Regions from separate parts of the Bacillus sp. AL-1R genome, predicted to be linked through region 3. Evidence: predicted binding sites of a transcription regulator. Region 3 holds the regulator's gene; each other region holds the start of a gene.
What was found. The regulator Rex, encoded in region 3, represses fermentation and respiration genes when NADH is low (regulators of the CRP and FNR family bind a similar motif). The targets are predictions, from matches to a motif close to TTGTGAAATATTTCACAA.

Region 1 (2,211 bases), 1.5 Mb from region 3:
ATTGACTTAGATATTTATGGATTTAGCATTCCTAAAATGATGGAAATCGACATCAGGCCAAAAACTTTTAACGGAAAAATCATCCCTGTGGAGTCACACGGTGTAAAAATTATATCAATGGGTTTTTTCATCAAAAATAATGATCCTGTCGTTTGGAGAGGTCCTATGTTAGGTAAAATGGTTGAGCATTTCAGTAAAGATGTCATTTGGGGAGAATTAGACTATTGCATTTTAGACATGCCTCCAGGGACTGGTGATATTGCACTCGATATGCACCACTTTATTCCTGAGAGTAAAGAAATGATTGTTACCACCCCACATCAAACAGCATCAATTGTTGCCGAAAGAGCAGGAACGATGGCCCAAAAAGCAAATCATGAAATTCTTGGTGTAATTGAAAATATGTCTTACTTTCAACCTAAAGATTGTTCCGAAAAGTATTACATATTTGGAAAAGGAGGTGGCGATTTATTAGCCAATCGATTAGGAAGTGAAGTACTTGCCAAGCTTCCGATTGAAGAAGTGAAGGATGATTCACCTACTCCGTCCATATATAATGAGAATACTAGATTATTTCAACATTATAATGAGTTAGCTACTACCATTAATCTGAAATTTAACGCTTTACATGCTGTTATAGAAGATTAAACTAACCTACAAAAGCGACTTCCATTAGCAGAAGTCGCTTTTGTAGGTTGAGTACTTGAAAAAATATGCAGAATTTACATAAATAGAAAACTAGTTACTACTAAAAATATGACAGAATTGATAATCTCAACAATCCCTAATTGCATAATTGTAAGTTTTTTATTGTAAAGGGAAATTGCTCTGATTAAACTAGGCGCAAAAGGAAGAATCCAAAGCCAGGACTCTTTTAAAGTAAAAATAAATAATAGAGTAATAAAATGGTATCCCCACGAATACCAACGAAATCTCTTATTCTTTTTTTCTCGAATCATCGATTTTACAAAAAATGTGCTACCTAAAAAGTATAAAAATACAAATAGTGCTACACTCCAGCCTTCACTTGTAAGTACTCCCTTTCCTATATAATAACTAGCCAAACCACCTATACAAAAAACACCTATTGCAAGCATATCATTCGTAAAGGCTCGTTCGTTTTTTCTCTTAACAAAGTATATGTTAAATAGAAAGAATGGAAGCATGGCTAAGCCAAAGTAGATCAATTTCCATTCAGCAAACATCACGAGTGCTAAAAATACGAATGAAATGAAAAAATAACTGATCGCCCATTTAGTATAAAATGACACTTGTTTCCCTTTTATTACCATCATTAAAGGATAGGTTGCAAGATATAGAAAAAACCAACCTATAAACAAAGGGATATGAATTAAACGAAACGAACTAGCGACAACGCCAAGTATATAAGGAATTAAGAGCATTGCCCAAGCTCCGTGTTGGTTTGGAACTACTATTTTCACGTTATAACACCCACTTTCATCATTATTCTTCCATCATACTGATACAAATGGGCGTTTTCTGTGATATAGTTCACTAATCTTTCAATTATTGTCCTGTATCATAAAGTAAAAGCTAACATTTGGAGGAATATCTATGTTTGAGACTAATTTCGATCAGGATCCATTTATTGTGATATGGGAATTAACTAGAGCCTGTGAGCTCAATTGTCTTCATTGCAGAGCTGAAGCTCAGTACAAACGGCATCCTCTTGAACTTGACTTGGATGAAGGAAAAAAACTGATTAATGAAATTTATGAAATGAATAATCCATTACTTGTATTTACCGGTGGAGACCCACTCATGCGACCTGACGTTTATGATCTTGCTTCTTACGCGATTCAAAAAGGTGTGCGCGTTTCCATGACCCCTAGTGCTACACCGAATGTAACAAAAGAAGCCATTGAAAGAGCAAAAGAAGTGGGTCTTGCTCGTTGGGCATTTAGTTTAGATGGTCCAACTGCAAAAATCCATGATCACTTCCGAGGTACTTCAGGATCATTCGATTTAACAATGAATGCAATTAAATACATTCACGAGTTAGAACTTCCATTACAAATTAACACTGTGATCTCACGTTATAATATTGATTACTTAGAAGAAATGGCAGAGATGATTCAACAATTAAAATGTGTATTATGGAGTGTATTTTTCCTAGTTCCAACAGGAAGAGGCAAAGTAACTGACATGATTTCACCGGTAGAACACGAAAAAGTATTCCGTTGGCTAAAT
Region 2 (2,211 bases), 1.7 Mb from region 3:
TTCTGGTTTTTTACGTACTGACAATCAGCCTATTATTATGCGAGGACCTATGCTTGGTAGAGTCATTAAAACTTTTTTTCAGGAAGTTGATTGGGGAGATACAGATTATCTATTATTTGATTTACCTCCTGGAACTGGTGACATACCTTTGGATTTAAATGATTTGGTCAAAGATTTAAAAGAAATTGTTGTGACCACTCCACATGAAACAGCTTCAGAAGTTGCATTCAGAGCAGGTGCTATGACATCAAGAACTGGCAACAAAATTTTAGGAATCGTGGAAAATATGGCCTATATTCAATGCTCTGATTGTCACAATCAAATTAATCTCTTTGGTGAAAACGGCGGGGACCGTCTAGCTCAGAGCTTGGCAAGCCAAGTTCTTGTACAATTCCCCGTGCAAAGACCAGACGCTAATTCCCCAGCATTAGGAATTTACCATACTGATTCATTAATGGGGAAAAAATACAATGAATTAGCACATGCAGTCATCAAACTGACTTCTTAGAAATAATAGTACAAGTTGTAAGATATTATATAACTTGTACTATTATTTTGATAAAATTTTTTTCAGATGTTTTAAAAGCAATTAAAGTAATAAAAAAAGACAACCACAAAATGTGATTGCCAAACATTTTAAGCCATTGAAAGTCTAGTAAAATTAGTCATTCTTTCTTTTACTAACACCTCTTTATGATCTTTATCAAGTGTATATATATCTACATAATCAGGATTAATTACTTTTCCATATCTAAGTTCACCGTCACGTTTACGAACAGCCAAATGCTTCATTAAAGTTTTCCAAGTTGCCCCTTGAAAATAGTTTTTACCTATACAAGATCCATCTTTATAACTATATACCATATAAGTTTTAGACAATTCCCCTTCACTCCTTCGACTAAATTCATAGAAAAAACAAACTTAAACATTCAAGATGTTAATTATTTAAATTACAGAAAATCAATGAAGTGATATTTACATAAAGATCATATCATTCATTTAATTTAAAATCTGTGTCTAATTTGTGAAACAATGAACATTTAATTGTTTCATGTTTCGCTAATTATCTTGTATAAACTTTATTTTTATGTTCATTCATATACAAAGTAATATATCTAAACCATCAAATCAGTATTTAATGATAACAGCTCCTCAAATTTCATTTCTTTTAAAATTTCTTTTAAAATCTCTTAAATGTGATTTGTATCACAATCTTTAGTTGTTATTGTTGGTATTCTTTTCTCAGAAAGATCAAAGCAAATAAAATTTTATGGAGGTTTTTAATATGAATCAACCTTTTAATAAGTTCGACAAAATTAGCGAGATTGTAACAGAGTTTCCAAAGGCTAGTGACCTTTTTAAATCATATCGAATTGATTTTTGCTGCGGTGGAAATAGACCACTAATTGAAGCAATTGAAGAAAGAAAATTATCAAAAGATGAAATTTTAACAAAACTAAATTCACTATATCAAGAAACTAAATTATCGAATGAAGTAATGATTGATTTTAAAGAAGCATCTAGTAGTGATTTAATCAATCATATTGTAAACAAGCATCATCGTTTTTTAAATGAGGAATTACCTCAATTAAGTCCATATGTAACAAAAGTAATGCGAGTTCACGGTGGAACTCAACCTCATTTAGTAAGATTGCACAAACTGTTTTTTGATTTAAAAACTGAATTAGAACAACATACATGGAAAGAAGAATCAGTGGACTTTAAATTAATTTTAGACTATGAAAAAAATCCAACTGAAGAAAATTACAAGAAATTAAGTAAAGTCGTTGAAGAATTAGAAAATGAGCACAGTACTGCTGGGGATCTTTTTAAAGAATTACGTGACATTACAAATGACTATACCCCACCAATGGAAGCATGTGGTACTTACCGACTTGTTTATCAAAGACTTGAAGCTTTAGAGTCAGATACTTTCCAACACATCCATTTAGAAAATAATATATTATTTAAAAGAGCAATTGTAAAATAGTACTATTTTAATATTAGAATTCAAAAAGGAGCCATCATGTGTGCTCTTTTTTGAATTGTTCATATCCACATAAAAAGACTCCTTTAATAAGTGCCTTCCTTTCATACTATTTATTCACCAGAAAATACCGGAATAAATTTAAATTCATTTACATTAAATAAACCTTTAGTAGTTAGTTTAATACTCGGAATAACAGGCAGCGCTAGAAATGATAATGTTAA
Region 3 (2,211 bases):
GTTGAGGCACGAGCAATATTACGCTGCACAAAATCCTCAAGTTTAGAGATTTCATCTTGTTGTTTTTCGAACTGTTTTAATTCTTGTTCATATTGAGCTGCCTTTAAATCAAGGTACTTACTATAATTACCAACAAATCGTTGATGCTTATGATTAGATATTTCATAAACAATATTAACAACTTGATCAAGGAAATATCGATCATGGGAAACGATTAATACTGCGCCAGGATATGACTGTAAGTAGCGCTCTAACCAACTAAGGGTCTCAATATCTAAATGGTTCGTAGGCTCATCCAAGATTAACAAGTCTGGCTTTGTCAGTAATAGCTTACCTAATGCTAGGCGTGTCTTTTGTCCACCGCTTAATGAAGAGATTTTTGTTTCATAATCTTCATTACTAAAACCTAAACCACTAATGATTGAACGAATATCTGCTTCAAACTGGTAACCGCCGTTTTCTTTAAATGTATATTGTAGATGATCATATTCATTCATAACCTTGTCATAAACGGATTGATTAGAGTAGACTTCCTCCTTAGTCATTTTAACTTCTAGTTTTCTCATATTATCTTGCATTTCTACTAAATGATTGAATACAGAATAATATTCTTCCCAAATCGTTTTATCACTCTGTAAACCAGTGTTTTGGGCTAGGTATCCTACAGTAACGTCTTTAGGCTTATTTATTTCGCCGCCATCATAGGATATTTCACCTGCTATGATTTTCAATAATGTAGATTTTCCAGCACCATTACGTCCAACAATGGCAACTCGATCACTCGTTTGAACTTCTAATTTTATATTTGAAAGTATAATGTCACTACCAAAATACTTTGAGACATTATTTACTTGTAAAAGAATCATTGATAACACCTCATTGCAAAATTTTTTATCTATGTAACTGTAGACTGTCAAAATTCTTAAATATAGTGTATATTTTACATTAGAACAAGTACTTTATTACTAAAATAAGGTCAAATTACACACCATAGTAAAAAGAATTACAGTAAGTGGGGGATTAAAAAATGGATTCGGAACAAATTAAAATTCCACAAGCTACTGCTAAACGTCTACCTTTATATTACCGTTTTATAAAGAATTTGTCTTTATCAGGTAAACAAAGAGTTTCTTCAGCAGAGTTAAGTGAAGCAGTAAAGGTAGATTCCGCTACAATCAGAAGAGATTTTTCTTATTTTGGGGCACTAGGTAAAAAAGGTTATGGATATAATGTAAATTACTTATTAACTTTTTTCTCGAAAGCGCTTAACCAGCATGAAGTTATGAAAGTTGCATTAATTGGTGTTGGTAATTTAGGAACTGCATTTTTACACTATAATTTTATAAAAAATAATAATACAAAAATTGAGATGGCATTTGATATTGATCCAAATAAAATTGGTACTGAAATAGGTGGAGTACCTGTTTATAATTTAGAAAATCTAGAAGAAGTTATGAATGAAGATATTCAAATCGTTATTTTAACTGTTCCTGCACCAGTGGCACAATCAATAGCTGATCGATTAAATGGAAAAAATATTAGAGGAATTTTAAATTTCACACCTGCACGAATTAGTGTACCAGAACATATTCGCATTCATCATATAGACTTAGCAGTTGAACTGCAAACATTGGCATATTTTTTACAACAATAAAATTACTGGATATATAAAAAACCCCCTCTTGGGGGTTTTTTAATGTAAATTAATCTGCTGAAAAACAACAAAAGAGTTCATTAACATATGTGTTAAGATTGGAACCAAAATTGAGTTTGTTCGTTTATACAGGTAACAAAATACAAAACCAATTAGAAAGTATGACAAAAAGAAGGGTAAGTCTCCATGCATAAGTGAAAAGATCGCTGAACTAATCCCAGCAGAAATAATAAATGGTAAACGATTATAAAGCCTTTTAAAAATAATTCCACGAAAAATAACTTCTTCTAAAATTGGTGCAACTAGACTTGGTATGACAATAAAAGCTGGATTAAGCTTAGCGATGTTTATGATATTTTGAGTATTTTCTGAGCCCTTATGTAAATCAAGTACATAAATTAAAATTAAATTACAAACAATTTGAGTTAGCATTGTTATGAAGTAACCTAAAATAACCCAATTTATTATTGTACGATAATTAGTTTTAAAACTCTTTATTCCTTCATAAATGGGCTTGTGTAATAAGAGAAGTATAATAATTAATCCAGTTACGAAAC
Region 4 (2,211 bases), 1.3 Mb from region 3:
CCATGTAAAGGAACGATCGGATAAATTAAATCTGGCGGTATATATCCATCTGGTAACTTTCTTTCTTTATTAATTAACACTAAATTAGAAGTAGGATTCGTAACAGTTAATAATCCATTCTCAGCTTCAATCGCTGTATCATCGTAATTAGGAAATTTCAATGAATTCTCTTTATGCTTTTTTAGATGATATATACCTAAAAATAGTGCTAGTCCAATAATGAATATGATCATTAACACCCATGTGTATTTACCCTTTATTTTTTTCAAAATTACCTCCTTAACATCTTTATGATACTTTTACAATATTAAAAAATGTCATATTTTTCAATCTTTTTAAACACAAAGACCTCTTTCAATTTAGAAAGAGGTCTTTGTTGTTTTATAAAATAGGCTCCATTGTTTTTCTTAATGTGTCTACAGATTTTTTAAACTGACGTTGCTCTAAATCATTTAAATCAAGTTCAACGACTTCGCGAATTCCACCACGATTAATGACTGCTGGAACGCCAATATATATATCGTGTTCTCCATATTCTCCATCTAAATATGCAGAAACTGTAATAATACTATTCTCATTTTTTAAAATCGCTTTTGTTAATCTAACTAATCCCATTCCAATTCCGTAATATGTTGCACCTTTTTTCTTTATTATGTGATATGCAGCATCACGTGTATTTAAAAAGATTTCATCAAGATCTCTTTGGCTAAATTGTGGATTTTTCTTTAATACATGATGTACAGGTGACGTACCAATATTTGTTTTAGACCAAACTGGTAGTTCACTATCACCATGTTCTCCTATAATATATCCATGGATATTTCTTGCATCAACATTAAAATAATCTCCAAGCATATATCTAAAACGTGCAGTATCTAAACTTGTTCCAGATCCGATTACTCTTTCTTTTGGTAGTCCTGAAAATTTCCAAGTTGCATAAGTTAAAATATCTACTGGATTTGTGGCAATTAAAAAGATACCGTCAAATCCTGAAGCCATAATTTCTCCAACAATCCCTTTAAAAATAGCGCAATTTTTTGCAACTAAATCTAAACGAGTTTCTCCAGGCTTTTGAGCTGCTCCAGCTGTAATGACGACTAAACAAGCATCTTTACAATCACTATAGTCTCCAGCCCAAATTTTTGTTCTTGAATCTACAAAAGGTAAACAATGGCTTAAATCCATTGCGTCTCCTTCCGCTTTATCCTTATTTAAATCGATCATAACTAGTTCTTCAGCAACACCTTTATTTAACATACCAAAGGCATAGCTTGCTCCTACTGCGCCTGTTCCGATCAATGCGACACGATTTACTTCTTTGTGTAACATAATATCCACCTCATTTGTGATTAAAAGTGTAAGTAATTGGGACTTCTATATTATATATGTATATCCACTAAAAAGTTTGTGAAACTTTTTACAAATTTGTTACAGTTTAAGTCGTGTACAAATTTGATTTATTCATCATTAGACTAAAATTAAGTCTATCCTATTTTCAATCAAATCGTGTCACATTATGCACTTAGTCAATCGCTTTTATAATTCTTGATTCTGTTAAAATTAACGGCATTTTAATGTCATGTTTTTCTGTTGGTAGTTCATCAATGATTTGGATATCATATGCTAAGGCTAAGAGTTGATTAGTATAATCTTCTAAGTAACGATCATAATAGCCACCACCATATCCAAGTCTTTTTCCACTTTTTGTATAGGCTACTCCAGGAACAATTATTAAATCGATTAATTCTTTCTTTATTTCCTCACATTTTTCTTCAATTGGCTCTTGTATTCCAAAATACCCTTTCTTTAAATCATCGAATGAATTAATTTTGTAAAAGTGCATTTTTCTTGTTTCATGGTTACATTTAGGCACAACAACTGATTTATTCATTTTCCAACAAGTAGTGATTAAATACTTAGTATTTATTTCATGCTCCATTGGCATAGTCGTTGCGATAAGATCTGCACTCTTCATTTGTTCTGTACTTAATAATTTTTCTATAATTAGTTTGGACTTTTCGTCTCTGTCCGTTACTGAAATATTTTTCAAGTTTTTCATCATTAAATTTCTAATTTCTTTTTTTTCCATGATACTTGCCTCCATAGGTCAGGTTTAAGTTCTCTATAAGTAAAGCGTTGTATAGAAGAAAAAATATATTCTAGCTAAAATTATAATTTAAAAATAAAAAAAACAGTAGGAAAATTCCTACT

Region 1: a site for Rex is predicted at 1,501-1,518, ahead of ACSBO6_RS13025 (YwiC-like family protein). Genes of this name have one in related genera too.
Region 2: a site for Rex is predicted at 1,195-1,212, ahead of ric (iron-sulfur cluster repair di-iron protein). Genes of this name have one in related genera too.
Region 4: a site for Rex is predicted at 1,406-1,423, ahead of ACSBO6_RS14120 (L-lactate dehydrogenase). Genes of this name have one in related genera too.

What each region holds. Positions count from the first base shown of each region.
Region 1 is NZ_CP197469.1:2,749,787-2,751,997, forward strand. Features, by position in the region: gene ACSBO6_RS13020 (Mrp/NBP35 family ATP-binding protein) at 1-648, shown strand, start outside; gene ACSBO6_RS13025 (YwiC-like family protein) at 723-1,442, opposite strand; gene ACSBO6_RS13030 (TIGR04053 family radical SAM/SPASM domain-containing protein) at 1,576-2,211, shown strand, end outside.
Region 2 is NZ_CP197469.1:2,539,368-2,541,578, forward strand. Features, by position in the region: gene ACSBO6_RS11910 (P-loop NTPase) at 1-508, shown strand, start outside; gene ACSBO6_RS11915 (hypothetical protein) at 637-879, opposite strand; gene ric (iron-sulfur cluster repair di-iron protein) at 1,286-1,990, shown strand; gene ade (adenine deaminase) at 2,101-2,211, opposite strand, start outside.
Region 3 is NZ_CP197469.1:4,209,032-4,211,242, reverse strand. Features, by position in the region: gene ACSBO6_RS19980 (ABC-F family ATP-binding cassette domain-containing protein) at 1-866, opposite strand, end outside; gene ACSBO6_RS19975 (redox-sensing transcriptional repressor Rex) at 1,028-1,654, shown strand; gene ACSBO6_RS19970 (CPBP family intramembrane glutamic endopeptidase) at 1,694-2,211, opposite strand, start outside.
Region 4 is NZ_CP197469.1:2,945,225-2,947,435, forward strand. Features, by position in the region: gene ACSBO6_RS14115 (M15 family metallopeptidase) at 1-269, opposite strand, end outside; gene ACSBO6_RS14120 (L-lactate dehydrogenase) at 382-1,329, opposite strand; gene ACSBO6_RS14125 (5-formyltetrahydrofolate cyclo-ligase) at 1,523-2,089, opposite strand.